2 regions of the Paenibacillus sp. GD4 genome follow, and region 1 is predicted to be linked to the other one. Evidence: riboswitches for the same ligand, from Rfam matches in the RefSeq annotation. Region 1 holds a riboswitch; the other holds the start of a gene.

What was found. Region 1 has a riboswitch for cyclic di-GMP ahead of RAC89_RS11480 (DUF192 domain-containing protein). Riboswitches for the same ligand answer to the same signal wherever they lie in the genome.
Region 2: it holds a riboswitch for cyclic di-GMP, as region 1 does, so the genes downstream of both, RAC89_RS01095 (response regulator) here and RAC89_RS11480 (DUF192 domain-containing protein) in region 1, are expected to answer to the same signal.

The regions. Positions count from the first base shown of each region.
Region 1 is NZ_JAVCYK010000001.1:2,429,287-2,436,792, reverse strand. Features, by position in the region: gene RAC89_RS11485 (glutamine--tRNA ligase/YqeY domain fusion protein) at 1-1,265, opposite strand, end outside; cyclic di-GMP riboswitch class I at 1,818-1,908, shown strand; gene RAC89_RS11480 (DUF192 domain-containing protein) at 2,009-2,359, shown strand; gene RAC89_RS11475 (Flp family type IVb pilin) at 2,421-2,618, shown strand; gene RAC89_RS11470 (A24 family peptidase) at 2,787-3,320, shown strand; gene RAC89_RS11465 (TadE/TadG family type IV pilus assembly protein) at 3,308-3,733, shown strand; gene RAC89_RS11460 (pilus assembly protein TadG-related protein) at 3,765-4,682, shown strand; gene cpaB (Flp pilus assembly protein CpaB) at 4,697-5,407, shown strand; gene RAC89_RS11450 (CpaE/TadZ family protein) at 5,444-6,298, shown strand; gene RAC89_RS11445 (TadA family conjugal transfer-associated ATPase) at 6,317-7,506, shown strand, end outside.
Region 2 is NZ_JAVCYK010000001.1:254,240-261,745, reverse strand. Features, by position in the region: gene RAC89_RS01125 (deoxynucleoside kinase) at 1-349, opposite strand, end outside; gene RAC89_RS01120 (DegV family protein) at 555-1,394, shown strand; gene RAC89_RS01115 (DMT family transporter) at 1,412-2,308, opposite strand; gene RAC89_RS01110 (ADP-heptose synthase) at 2,514-3,038, shown strand; gene RAC89_RS01105 (DUF2533 family protein) at 3,112-3,372, opposite strand; gene RAC89_RS01100 (NUDIX hydrolase) at 3,466-4,101, shown strand; cyclic di-GMP riboswitch class I at 4,225-4,308, shown strand; gene RAC89_RS01095 (response regulator) at 4,413-4,766, shown strand; gene RAC89_RS01090 (hypothetical protein) at 4,794-4,964, shown strand; gene RAC89_RS01085 (hypothetical protein) at 5,022-5,180, shown strand; gene RAC89_RS01080 (hypothetical protein) at 5,237-5,569, opposite strand; gene RAC89_RS01075 (hypothetical protein) at 5,754-6,068, shown strand; gene RAC89_RS01070 (M48 family metallopeptidase) at 6,182-7,453, shown strand; gene RAC89_RS01065 (hypothetical protein) at 7,425-7,506, shown strand, end outside.

The DNA of each region.
Region 1 (7,506 bases):
TTGATGAAATACGCGTGCTTGAGGCGTACTTCGTTGCCGGGATATAAGCGGTGGTAGCCCTTGATCGGCTCCTCCATGAAATCGTCCTGCTCGATATAGATCTCGCGGGAGAACGGGATTTGGCGATGGCCCATGTCCGGGTTCTCGCTATTGTTCTCCGCCTCCAGCATTTCAACTTGGCCTTCCGGATAGTTGGTGATGACGACCTTCAGTGGCTGCAGCACCGCCATCGTCCGCAGTGCCTTCAGCTTCAAGTCCTCGCGGACAAAATACTCGAGCTGGGCAAAATCCACCGTGCTGTACGCCTTGGACACCCCGGTTTCACGGATAAAATTGCGGATCGCCTCCGGCGTAAAGCCGCGGCGGCGTACACCCGAGATCGTCGGCAGGCGCGGATCATCCCAGCCGTCAACGATACCGTCCTCCACCATTTGGCGCAGGTAGCGCTTGCCCATAATCGTGTCGGTCAGGCGCAGCTTGGCGAACTCGTATTGATGCGGAACGTTCGGCATCTCGCACTCCTGTACGACCCAGTCATACAGCGGGCGCTGATCCTCGAACTCCAGCGTACAGATGGAGTGGGTAATGCCTTCAATGGCATCCTCCAGCGGATGTGCATAAGCATACATCGGGTAGATGCACCATTTGTCCCCGGTATTGTGATGGTGGGCATGGGCGATACGATAAATGACCGGATCGCGCATATTGATGTTTGGCGAGCTCATATCGATCTTGGCGCGGAGCACCTTCTCGCCGTTGCCGAATTCGCCCTTGCGCATGCGCTCGAACAGGTCAAGATTCTCTTCTACGCTGCGGCCGCGATATGGGCTCTCGGTACCGGGAACCGTAAGGGTACCGCGTGTCTCGCGGATTTCATCGGCGCTGAGGTCGTCGACGTAGGCCTTGCCCTTTTTAATAAGAAGAACGGCCCGGTTGTACATTTCATCGAAATAATTGGAGGCGAAAAATAACCCGTCCCAGTCAAAGCCGAGCCATTTGACGTCCTCTTTAATGGCGTTTACGTATTCCGTATCTTCCTTCAGCGGGTTCGTATCGTCAAAACGCAGGTTCGTTCTGCCGCCGAATTCATCTGCAAGCTCGAAGTTGAGGATAATCGATTTGGCGTGACCGATGTGCAGGTAGCCGTTCGGCTCCGGCGGGAAGCGGGTGACGATTTCCTTCACTTTGCCTGATTTGAGATCTTCCGTCACGATGTGCTTAATAAAATTAGAGGATGAGGAAGGTGCCGTTTTTGTCGTTTCCACGAGAGATCAACCTTTCTAGGGACAGGAATTGATTACCACTTAGCATATACCAAAAGAGGCCTCTTTACTCGCACCGCGGGGGTGCCGCTGAAAAAACTTATTCCTTCCATAGTATCAAATTGAGTTGCCTGAGGAAAGTCCTTCGCCCCTTAGAGGCAAAGAATTGTACTGCAACAAAATCACAGGCAGTGTCGTTTAGGGTAGAGAGGCATTACCTTGATGCGCTGGGACTCTTTCAAGAGCTTGCTCCTTAGGGCCTGATCTTGTGTCTGAAAGCCCAAGAAATACGCCGCAGGCCAATTCGATCCAGATTTAACAAATAATATAAAAGCGCTTCCAATATCCTCCTTTGGGGGGGATTGAAGTAGCCTTTTCCTATTGCGAAAGGCTCTTTTCCCCATTTCCAGGGTATGCCATTGGACAGGGATTGCGAGTGTGGGAAGCACTAGAAAAAATATTGTGAACATTCCGTCTCCAGATGCATGTCGATTCATGACCGTCAGAGGTATGATGTGAACATCGAATCAGATTCTCGCGACAAAATTCGCAGGATCTCGATAAAGGCAAAGCCGGTGAAAACCGGTGACGCAAAGCTACAGGGGCTACCGCGTGATAACGCACGCTACGCCAGCCAGCTACCGAAAGACGACGGGTTTTGTGCACGTTTTTTTTCTGCACCCCTCCTTTCGGGTCGACCGCAAAGGCAGGGGATTTTGTTATGCAGAGAGGAGGATCGACGGTTGATGATGAAGCTGGTTAACCGGGATACGGGAGAGCTGTTGGCAGGGCAGGTCCGAATGGCGCATACGTTCATGCAACGGCTGATTGGACTCATGTTCACCAAGACGCTGGAGCCGGGGACCGGGCTTCATCTGCAGCCCTGCCGACAGGTCCATACGTTTGGAATGAAGTATGCCATTGATGTACTGTACTTAAATGCTGAAGGACGCATCATAGCCATGGATCAGGCGATGACACCGGGTAAGGTCGGAAGATTGTATCCTGATGCCGTCTCTGCAGTAGAGCTGCCGGCCGGATGGCTGGGGCAGACACAGACCAGGATTGGACAAGCTGTGCGATTTGAAGCCCGCTAGAACTCACCTAAGATTGGGCAGGACCATCAGCAAAAAACCAAGAAAAAGGAGAGGTTTACTTATGTTGAACAAATTGAAGGCGTTGGTGAAGGACGAGCAAGGACAAGGGATGACAGAGTACGGCTTGGTACTGGGGGTTATCGGCGTTGCCGTAGTAGGAACGCTGTTTCTGCTGCGGGAAGAAATTCAAGAGATCTTTACCGACGCTCTGACGGATGTCCAGAGCCGTGACCAGGCCCCTGCTCCTGCTGCACCGTAAAGCACGGCCTGGAAGGAAACGCGCTGCAGCTCCTCTCCGTGGTTCGATACTTTCGAACCGTTGAGGGACGGCGGGGAGCGGCAAACAAAGGGTCTGACGCTTCGGCTGCCGAATCGCAGGCCCTTTTTTTATCGAAGGCGTAATTCGCCGGAAGGGGGGCTTTCCAGCATGGTGATCAATGTGCTGTTACTCACGGTGCTTGCAGTCTGTGTCGTGACGGATCTTCGCAGCCGGAAAATTTACAATCACGTTATCTTTCCCGCCCTCATGGCTGCGTTCGTGCTGCATGCGGCCCACGGCGGCTGGGCGGGCATCGGCTTTGCGGCGGCAGGGTTCGCAGTTGGACTCGGTGTACTGCTGATTCCTTATCTGCTGGGCGGTATGGGGGCCGGAGACGTCAAGCTGCTTGCGCTGATCGGCGCCTGCAAGGGAACATCATTCGTCCTGACCGCTTCTCTCAGTATGATGTTGTGCGGCGGTCTCATCGCGCTGGTGCTGATCGTAATTCATAAGGAGGCCTGGGCTTGGGCCCGTTATCTGATCATGGTCTTCTACAGCTTCCGCTATGGGGTGCGGCTCACGCTGAAAGGGAAGATGGATGCCCTTACGAAGACTTACCCTTATGGGATCGCGATTGCAGCAGGGACGTTCGTCTGTTTCTGGTCGACGAACGAGTGGGGGAACGTGACATGGCTGGTGTAAAGAAAACCAAGGGACATCATTGGCTGCGCGGTCTTCTGCGGAACCAGCAGGCCCAATCGCTGACCGAGCTTGCACTGCTGCTGCCGGTGCTGCTGCTGCTGGCCTGCGGAACCCTCGACTTCGGACGACTGCTATACGCTTATCTGCATATGAATTTGGCTGCGCAGGAGACGGTCCGGCAAGGGGGCCTTGGCAAGACGGACGCTGAAATCATCGCCTTCGCACGGAATTATGTCCGGCTTGGCGGCGGCGCGAACCTGCAGGTACAGATTTCCCCGACGCAAGCGAATCGGAAGTCCGGGCAATTCGTGACGGTGACACTGCGGTATCCGCTGCCCTTCATGACACCGGTCATATCAAAATTTCTGCCGTCCCCCGTCGTGTCAGCCCATTCCACCATTCGAGTAGAGTAAGTCCATGTCCACCACAAAAGGAGGAAGCTTGATGAGAACGAGAGGAATAGCGCTCGTGCGTCAGCAGGAGGGCAGCTCGCTGGTGCTGGCCGCCCTGCTGCTGGCGGGTCTGCTGGCAACGGCGGCGCTGGTTGTCGATGGCGGGATCCTGTTCGTGACGAAGAGCCATCTGCAGAAAACCGCCAATGCCGCCGTGCTGTCCGGCGCTCAGGAGCTGACCCGCACCCAGGAGCAGGTAAGCGGCGTTATCCAAACGGTGCTGCAAATGCACGAGGAGCATACCCATGTGCAAAGCACGAGCGTCTCGATGGGACAGAAGGTCAGCGTATCGCTCCGCAAAGAGGTGCCGCTGGGCTTCGCCCGCATGTTCGGCTGGGAGCTGGCGCCGGTACAAGCCAAGGCGACGGCCGAAATCGGCGTGATGGGAAGCGCCGTCGGAGCGGCACCGCTGGGCATCAACGAGAACATCCCGCTGGAGTATGGAAGAGTCTATAAGCTGAAAGTAGACCAGACACAGGTCGAGGCCGGTAATTTCGGTGTGCTGGCGTTGGGTGGAACGGGAGCCTCTACCTATGAGGACAACCTGAGACGAGGCTATAGCAGCGAACTGAAAATCGGTACGGTGATCGACACGCAGACAGGTAACATTGCCGGAAAAACGAGAGAAGGTGTGCGGCTTCGGCTGGACGAATGCCCGTATCCTCCGGGCGAGACGCATCACCGGGACTGCCCGCGCATCCTGCTGATTCCCGTTTACAGGGAGATCGAATCCCAGGGCAATCAGTTGAAGAATGTGATGATTACAGGCTTCTCTTATTTTTACATCATGGAGCCGATGAGTGCGAACGATACGTCCATATCCGGAATGTTCATCCAAAGGGCGGATACGGGAATCGTGGATCCTGGCGCGGTATCGCGCGGAGCTTACGCCATCAGACTGACAGAGTAGGTGAATCGAAGAGGATGAGAGCGAAACTGATCTTGATTGTAGCCTTGATCATGGGGCTGGCGACGACCTTTTTATTCGCCAAATATATGAAGCGGTTCGATATGGTATCGGAAGCGAATGTAACGCTGATCGAGGTGGTTTCGGTCAAACAGCCCGTGAAGGAAAATGCCCAGCTGAACTCGTCAATGCTGCAGGTCGTGCAGGTGCCGAAGATGGGCGTTCACCCGCAAACGGTGATGACCCTGGCGGAGGCGGAGGGCAAGATTGCGGCGGCCGACTTGCATCAAGGTGAGGTGCTTCTGAGCGGGCACCTCCGCGATACGAAGGCGGAGGCGCTTCGGGTAGCGCGCAAGGTGCAGGAGGGCTACCGGGCGGTGTCGGTCGGCGTGAACTTCGTGCAGACGGTGTCCAACCTGATCGAGCCGGAGGACCTCGTGGATGTGATCTTGTCTACGACAGACAAGAACACCAATGTCGTAACAACCGTGCTGCTGCTGGAGAAGGTACGGGTGCTGGCGATCGGAAGGCGGATGATGGAGGCGGATAAGGATACGCCTTATGCGGAATATAGCTCCGTTACCCTGGAGCTGAAGCCGCAGGAGGCGGTCACGCTGGTGAATGCCGATGAACGGGGCAACATTTCGCTGGCGATTCACACGAAGGTCAATGCGGCGGCACCGCCAACTCCCGGAGCCGCGGCTTCGGCACCCGCGCCGGCCAAATAGCGGAAGCGAACGGAGATCATAAAGGAGGCCATGACAATGACGAGTGAACACACGGGACAGGAGAGTCGCAGCGGAGGCAAACGGGGAGAGATGATCGCCATATGCAGCGCGAAGGGCGGTATCGGCCGAACGGTGCTGGCCGTGAACCTGGCGGTGGCCTTGTCCAAGAACAATCATCTGCAGGTCAGCGTGCTCGACGGCGACTTCCAGTTCGGCGATGTGGGACTCGCGATGGATTTGCATTCGGCTTTCACGATGAAGGATGTGGCGGAGAGCCTGGAGGGCTTGGATGCGTTCGGCTTATCGGGCTTTCTGATGAAGCACGGCAGCGGGGTTCGTGTACTGGCCGCGCCGGAGCGCCCTGAACAGGCCGATCTGGTGACGGCCGAGGTGCTGGAGCAGGTCTGCAATCTGCTGCTGGCACAGCACGATTATTTGCTCGTCGACACCGGGGTAGGTTTGCAGGAGGCCACGCTGCAGGTCATTGAGAAGGCGGATCAGGTGTTCCTGCTGACGACACTGGAGATGGCCGCGATCAAGAATACTAAGCTGATGCTGGAGACGCTGTCGCTGCTCGGCCTGCGCGATAAGGTTCAGGTGATCATTAACCGGTCGACGATGGAAAGTGTCATCAAGGCGACCGATGTGCCCGACATCCTGGGCGAGGAGCTGCCGATGTATGTGCCCAACGATTTTGCTACCGTGGCCGGGTCCCTTAATATCGGCATTCCGTTCGTAATGAATCAAGGCAAGACGGAGGTAGCCAAGGCGGTCTTCAAAATTGCCGAGCAAATGATTTCCCGCCGGGAAATCGCCGTGTTCAAGCCGAAGCAGCCGTCGCTGCTGCAAAGCCTGTTCCATAAGACGAAGAACAGCGCGTCATTCTTCTAAGCGAAAGGAGCTACGCAGATGAGTCTGCTGAATAAAATCCAAGCGCGAACGGCGGAGCGGCCCGTCAGGGAGGAGTCTGCATCGGAGAACGCGGAACCGCTTTATGCAGCCCAGGAGCCGGGGACCGCTCATCCGCAAGCGAGCGCGCCTTCAAGCCCCAAGCCGGGGAAGAAGGATCTGCTCAGCACCTTTCGAGATATTCGGCGTGGAGGCGAAAGCAGCGGTCCGAAGGAGGTCCGCGCCGCTCAGCCGTCCAAGCATCAGGAGCTGAAAAATCGGCTGTATAAACAGATTTTGAGCGAAATGAAGGATGACGATGTGGAAGCGATCATTCCCAAGCTCGATGCGATGGCTGTAGAGATTATGAAGGAGGACGAATCGTTCCGGGGCAAAATCGACCGCAAAAAGGTTATCGACGAGCTCATTAACGATTTGACAGGCTTCGGTCCGATCAATCCGCTGCTGCTGGACCCGGAGGTTAGTGAAGTTATGGTCAACGGGCCGAGCCAGGTGTATGTGGAACGGGGCGGCAAGCTGGAGCTAAGCTACGTGCAGTTCCGCGATGACGAGCACGTGATGAGCATTATTGAGAAAATCGTCGCTCCCATCGGCCGGCGGATTGATGAGAGCAGTCCGATGGTCGACGCCCGTCTTCCGGACGGCTCGCGCGTGAACGTCATTATCCCGCCGTTGGCGCTGAAGGGGCCGACGATCACGATCCGGAAGTTCTCGAAGGATCCGTATACGATCGACGATCTGATCCGCTTCGGAACGGTAACGAAGGATATGGCTGTGTTCCTGGAGGCCTGCGTGAAGGCGCGGCTCAATATTTTTGTCAGCGGAGGCACCGGCTCGGGGAAAACAACCACGCTCAACGTGCTGTCCTCCTTCATTCCGAGCGATGAGCGTATTGTGACAATTGAGGATGCGGCGGAGCTGCAGCTGTGGCAGGAGCATGTCGTCTCACTTGAATCGCGTCCGCCGAATATCGAGGGCAAGGGGGGCATCACGATTCGCGATCTCGTGCGCAACTCGCTGCGGATGCGGCCGGAGCGAGTTGTCATCGGCGAGGTGCGGGGCGGTGAGGCGCTTGATATGCTGCAGGCGATGAATACCGGCCACGACGGATCGCTGGCGACAGGCCACTCCAACAGTCCGCGCGACATGATCGCCCGGCTGGAGACGATGGTCCTGATGGCGGGAATCGA
Region 2 (7,506 bases), 2.2 Mb from region 1:
TTCCGGCCAGGTTCTCATAGATGGAGAACTCCAAATCGCTGATGCGTCCGAGCTCGCGATTCACCTTCGCGAAATACCAATCCTCATAAATGCTTCGGTCCAGGACATTCTTCCTTTGCGTCAACGCTTGCTTGATCGCCTTAAACCGTGTATCCAGGAAATATAATTGCAGAAGAAACGGATACCGCTTCCGTTCAATCTCCTCCGGTGTGGAGGTATAAAATAACGGTAATATCGGATTTTCATCCACACTCTCGAAAAAAACGTCAGAGCCGAGTGACTTCCCGAGCAATGTTGCCACTGAAGTCTTCCCCAGGCCGATCATGCCTCCGACAACTATCACTGCCATGCTTCCCCTTTCTCCTTTACCGCGGGTAGAGTCTCTTGTACGAAGAGAACTGCTCTAGTATAACAAGTTTCCTGTCGAAAAGCACTAGCTAAATTACATTGGAAAATAGCAGAAATAGCAGGAATTTGTCGAAGTATGTTGAATTTATTAACCTTATTACGATTGTGCCTATCATCGATAGAATATACAGAAATTAGGTGTGGCTATGCCAATTACCATTATTACTGACGGCAGCGCAGATTTGCCGGTCGACATCGTGCAGCAGTGGGGAGTCCGGATCGTCCCGCTGCATGTCAGCTTTGAAGGCAAGAGCTTTGACCTGGAACGCGGTAATGCCGCCTTTTATCAGGAGATGAAAACCCATTCCATGCTGCCCCAAACCGCAAGTCCTTCCCCGTATGATTTTCTTCAAATCATGGAAGAGCATAAGGACGAGGATATGCTGGTCATTACGATCTCATCAAATCTAAGCAGCACCTATCAGCATGCGCTGCTGGCAGCGGATATGCTGCAAGCGTCCGGCTATAGGGGCAGCTGCAGGGTACTGGATTCGAAGACGGCATCCTTAGGTTTAGGCTTGCTGGTGTATAGAGCAGCAAGAGAGAGAGAGGCGGCTACCAGCCTTGATGAACTGGCTGATCGATTGAGTAAGGTCATTGAGCGGGCTAAAACCTATTTCAGCCTGGACACCTTAGAGAACGTGATCAAGGGAGGGCGCTTGGATCGTGCGAAAGGCGCCATTGCTTCCGTATTGAACATAAAGCTCGTTATGCAAGCGAGCGAAGCGGGGGCGGTTGAGGTCATCGATAAGGTTCGCGGAACTCCCAAAGCAGTAGGGAGGCTGATGGAAAAGCTGGAAGAGGTAAAGGGAAATACCGGCAGCCTTATTTTGGGTATCGCCCACAGCAATTGTAATGAGAGGGCCATAGAGTTTATGAAGCGTGTTGTGAACGAATATGCATTTCAGGAGGTTGTCTTTTCCGAGATGGGTCCCGTGATCGGAACGTATGCGGGGGAAGGCGGCATCTTGATGACGTTCTCTTAAAAAGAAGAACCCATTCCTTATTCGAATGGGTTCTTTGCTTTCTCATTCACGGTAAGAAACAGCCAAACTCCGAAGATCAACAGACTGCCTGCTGCTGCCTGGAGCCAAGTAACAGGTTCGCCAAGCAGAAGAAAAGCGAGCAGTGTCGCACCGACCGGTTCTCCGAGAACGCTCATCGAGACTGAGGTGGCACTCATATATTTCAACAACCAATTGAACAAGTAATGACCGAATAGGGTGGGGACGACGGCAAGCAGTAAGAATAAGCCCCATTCTTTTGGAGGATAGGCACTAAAAGAGTAACCTGCTGCTGCATTATAGAATGCAAGGACGACGGCGGCCAGGACAAAAACAAAGAAGCTGTATACGAATGCGGAGATGTGCTCGCGCAGCGTTTTGCCCACCAGCATGTGAACGGCAACGGCAGCGGTGCCTAAGAAGGATAGGACGTCGCCGTACAGAGCGCTGCCCTCCAGCCCCCAATCCCCCCAGCCGATCAGCAATGCTCCGATCATGGCGATGGTCATCCCCAGGATAGCCGAAGCCTTCGTGCGGTGGCCGAACAGCAGGAATGAGCCCAGCATGACGAGCAGCGGCTCCAATGACATGATAGCGGTCGAGCTTGCTACTGTTGTATAACGCAGGGAGCCCATCCATAGTAAGAAATGAAGTCCCAGAGTAAGCCCGGACCAGAACAAAAGATGCCAGTCCTTCAGGCTGAGTCTCTTAACATCCGGCCAATGCTTCGGTAACAGAGGCAGAAGCAGGAGTGCTGTTAGGAACAGACGGTACATCGCAATGATTGATACAGGGGCCTCCGACCAGCGGATAAAGATGGAGGAGAAGGAGATGGCGATGATACCAATCAGGATAAGTAACCACAGCTGGGAACGAACAAGTTGCAATCGATTCATGTAATGTCAGGTCTCCAGAGAAAAGTAAAGTTGCAGAGCCTTACTAAAATATCAACCTTCGGTAAAAAAATCAAGAGAATTTGGTTGAAGCGGTTAAGCAAGGAGTATAATTCGTTACCCGGAAGGCGTTTATATTTTGTCAAGGATTCGCTTGTCTGTTATGATAATCTTAGAGTATTGCAGCAGGAGGGGGAAGAAGCGTAAGATGAGCAAGCGGTTTGTCATCGAAGCGGTTTTGACGGCCATCTATGGGGAATTGATGCTGCCAAGTCAGCCGGTTGATTATATTATTCCTTATTCCACGATAAGGGAGCTTTATGAGCTGAAGGACAGTCCGGAGCCCATAATGCCCGACCCGGCTGATGAGGCTCATGTACGGGTGAAGATTCAAGAGCTGATTGCCTTTTTTGAGGACCCGTTTAATCGCAAAAAAATCGAGCGGGCTCTGGCCGTGCCTTGGAGGATCAGTCCTCCGATGCCGATCAACGATAGGGTCACCTTCACCGTCATGAATTCCTTCGAGGACGCTCAATTCGGTGAAGGTTTCGATCCGATTGAAACCGAAATCATCCTCTGTGCCATGAAGGAGAAGGCACCTATTCTAACCGATCAGGTTGAGTTTCTTGAGAAGGCCATCGAATCGGAAATTGCCGCCCAAATCTATGATATCGACGATTTTGTATTTGCGGTAGAAGAGGGCATTTCCTTTGAGGAGTGGAAGTCGTTATAACGACACGAAGAAAGCCAGCCGGCAGATGATATGTTCATCCGTCCTGCTGGCTTTTCTCCTCCAAGTCCGGCGCTTATTGGGATTTCTTGGATACGTAGTCGCAGACCATTTGGACGGTGACCTGCGAACGCGTGGGGGAAATGCCCTTCATCGCATGTGCATTGATTTGTGCGGTCCAATAGTTAATCCGGTCTACCGTAAAAGCTTGGCCAGCCGCACAGGCAGCTACAGCTTGATCGATGGCTTCCTCGCGCTTCGCTTCCAGCTTAAGAAATTGCTCAAGATGGGAATTTTGCTTCTTCACATGGGAAGTTATTGCTTCATGTACACTCACGGGTAATCTACTCCTCATTCATAACATAACTCGCTGCGCCTATAATACTATAACTGTTTTTACTATACAATAGATCAAAGCAGGGAGGCTCCTATGCCGGGACACGAAGAGCTATTTGATATATTTGATCACAACGGGATGCGGATCGGAACGGCCGGCCGGACCGAGGTGCACCAAAAGGGATTATGGCACCAAACCTTTCAATGCTGGATTTGGACCGTCAGGGATGAGGGGCCGGTATTATTGTTTCAGCTAAGGCATCCGCAAAAGGATACGTTTCCAGGCAGGCTGGACATTTCGTGTGCCGGGCATTTGTCGGCAGGAGAGCGCGTGGAAGACGGCACCCGTGAATTGGAGGAGGAGCTGGGACTTATTGTCGATTATGCGGACTTGACGTTCTGCGGGATGTATTCTAGCAATAAGGTGCTTGCGGACGGAAGACGCGACTGCGAATTTTGTAATGTATTCCTGTACCGCTGTGACCAGCCTCTTTCAGACTACCGGTTGCAAGCCGAAGAGGTCACAGGGCTGTTCGAGATTCCTTTGAGCCGACTGGAGCTGCTTTTCTCAGGAGCAGCGACTTCCATACGCGCATCGGGCGTGGAGCTGAAGCAGGGCCGCCTGATTCCCGTAGAACGAAGCATTTCAGCGGGGGATTTGGTCCCACATGACCGTAGCTACTATGAGCTTATTCTCAGGCATTTACAGCACGGAGTCCGCGGGCAGTGAGCTATTTCAAGGGATTCCTTACACTCTCGGGAGGACGATTAGGTCCAATAGCGTAGGGAAAATCATGTCGATTTTGGCAGCAGGTCATGGTATAATTAACTTGGATTAACTACATATGGCATTCTCGATAAATGGCAAAACTGGCGAAAGCCAGCGACGCAAAGCTAAAGGGACTACAGTGAACAACCATGTCAGCCAGCTGCCGAAGGAATGGGGTCAGTATGAGTGTACCTCCCTTTAGGCATGCATAGGAAAGGGGGGTATTTGTGTTGCCAGCCTTCGTAACCAAGCGACGTAAGGTCAAACGGATTATGATCGTCGATGACTCGATGTTCATGCGAATGATCATAAAAAACATGATTTCGCAGGATTCTGAGTATGAGGTAGTCGCCGAGGCTTCCAACGGAAGCGAGGCCGTTCAAAGGTATGAAGAGTTTTGCCCGGATTTGGTCACGATGGATATCACTATGCCGGAAATGGACGGCGTTACTGCGCTGAAGGAGATCCTTTCCTTGGATCCCAGGGCTAAGGTCATTATGGTCTCAGCCATGGGTCAGCAGTCTTTACTGGTGCAAGCGATTGCAGCTGGAGCTGCAGACTTTATTGTGAAGCCGTTCGATAAACAAAGAATCCAGGATGCATTCGAGCATGTATTAAATAAATAGAGTAGAATGGAATGGAGTGGAGGAGCTATGGCGTCAAGTGCAGAAGCAGTACAGAAGGATGTCTATCAGGAGGAAGCTGTTAGCTCCTTGATCATGGAAGAGGTAACCCAATGCCTGAAGCAGTCCACGAAGGAGGAACTCCTTGAGCTGATGGATGCCTTGCAGGTGATTCGCGATTATTTGCAGGAATGCCATTAGGCGTATGAGTTGACTTCGGATAGGATATGCTATCCCTCGATAAGGAGGGACAAAGATATGGGCTCTATGGATGAGACGAAGGGAAACCGAGAGCGGGAAGACGTGCAGCCGCATGAACGCCTTGGGCTTCGAAGAGATGATAAACACGGGGTGGAAGCGGATATCGATGAGCATGGCGCCATCCAAGAGGATGATCGCCAAGGACTATGGACTTGATTCGGCAATAACTCAAGAGGCAGCGTTCGCATGACGATCGCTGCCTCTTTTTTTGTCTACATAAGTCTTTGATTGGTCGTAGGAGCCGCTTGGTATTGGGATGCTTGTACCAGTACGTCCATTTGCTGAATGCTCTGCTGCAAGCGCTGTTGAATTTCCATGATGCGTCGCTGCTGGGCCTCCATTTGTGTCTGAACTTGAGACTGCGCCTGCTGCAAATCCTGTTGCACTTGGATGAACTGCTGCTGTACATCGCGAACCTGCTGGGTGAAGTTGCTGAGTCCGTTCATGGCGATTGCCTGCTGGGCTTGACGGGCTTGTTCCATTTGTCTCTGCTGCTGCTGCTCAAGAAATTGCTGATAGGAAGAGTTTTGATTTTGCGGAAACATGGTGAGTACCTCCTGGTTGGTAGAATCCATTGTAACTATATTTTACTGTGTACAGGGAGTAACCGATTTATTCAATTCATTTAGAAACACGGATGATTCGGGGCCATCCATGAATAATAAAATAGCAAAAGCTTCACACTAGTTTTGATTTACAGAAAATTACACTTACGATGGAGGAAGTATATTGAAAAAGGCAGCATTGTTTTTCTTAGCGGCAGCGTTAGTATGGAGCTTAAGTGCCTGTGGAGGAAATAACCAGAAGGGTCAGTCTCAAGGTCAAGGTCAAGGCGGCCAAAGTCAAGCCAAACAGACGGGCAGTGACCAAGGAGGCGGAGATCAGGAGCAGAACGATGGCGGCGGAGGCCAAGGCGACCAGCAAAGCTCCGGCGGCGGGGGCGGCAGTGACAAAGAAGGCTCCGGGAAAGATAAGGAGCAATCCGGAATGGGGCAAGGCGGCTCCGGTGGAGGTAAGAGCGGCGGCGGTGGCGGGGCGAAATAAGGAGGAAAGACCGGGCAATCCGGTCTTTTCTTTTTTGCCAAAAGGAAATGAATTTGTAAACAAAGGAATAGAGATTGTATGATAGGAATAACCCGTCACATCAGGAGGTACCTATGGCCGAGCTTAGCAAAAGATCCTTCATTCGGACGTACTTTTACTCGTTATCCGTATTCATGCTGCTCATTATCGTGTATCTTTGGTTTACCTCAGGCCATACGATCCCGGAAGCCTATAAGGGGACGGCGGCAGATCCGGCAACCTTCCTCTCCCCGCAGCAATGGGAGCAAAGCGTTGTTTATTCCGCCCTGCGTAACGGCTTATTTTTTCTCAGCTACCCTTGGGAATGGGGCCTTTACCTCATCCTTCTGACGACCGGCTGGGCTCGGAAGTGGCAGGATCGACTCTCTCAATCCGTCCCGATTGCTTTTCTCCGACTGCCTGTTTTCGTACTTCTGCTTCAAGGCGCCGTCTTTTTGTGGTTTCTTCCGCTTCGGATCACCAGCTTTTCCTTGGCCCGATATTACGGGATTTCAACACAGTCGATCCCCAGCTGGGTCAAAGACAAACTGATTTCCTTCGGGGTCAATTACGTGCTGATGGTGCTTGTTGCCGCCGTTGCCTTTTGGATTATAGGCAAGGGAGGACGCTGGTGGCTTCGTCTGTGGCTGCTTTCCGTTCCCTTCAGCTTGTTTATGATGTATATTCAGCCCGTCATCATTGATCCTCTGTACAACCCGTTCTCAAGACTATCGGACCCGGTGCTCGAACAGAAAATATTAAGCCTGGCCGCTAAGGCCGAAATTCCCGCCGATCAGGTCTATGAGGTCATGATGTCGGAAAAGACGAATGCCATGAATGCCTATGTGAACGGGATTGGGGGAAGTCTGCGGATCGTCCTGTGGGATACGACGCTGAAGCGTATGGAGGAGCCGGAAATACTCCTTATCATGGCTCATGAAATGGGGCATTACGTGATGCACCATCTGGAATGGAGCGCCTTCGGAGCCATTGCATCCACATTCGTCGTACTGTGGGCAGGCAGCATCATCCTTCGATATGCCATTGCACGATGGGGGAGAGGGTGGGGAGTCGGCAGGCCGAATGAGCCTGCTGCGCTTCCGTTGATCCTGCTGCTGATGTCACTCTTAGCGTTTGTCGCAAGCCCCGTCTCCAATGCGGTATCGCGCAACGCCGAGCAGGCTGCCGATCAATACGCCTTCGAGCTGATCGGGAGTACGGATGGCGCGGTAAGCATGTATCAGAAGCTGGCCTCCTCCTCGTTAAGCGAAGTGAATCCGCCGTTCTTGGTCAAGCTGTTCACTTCTTCCCATCCGAGCATTATGGAGAGGATCATTCATGCCCAGTCCTTCAAGCACGACTCCTAGCCGTATGCTGCACGTTAGCTTCCTGGCGGGAGTGGCAACGGCACCGACCTTTA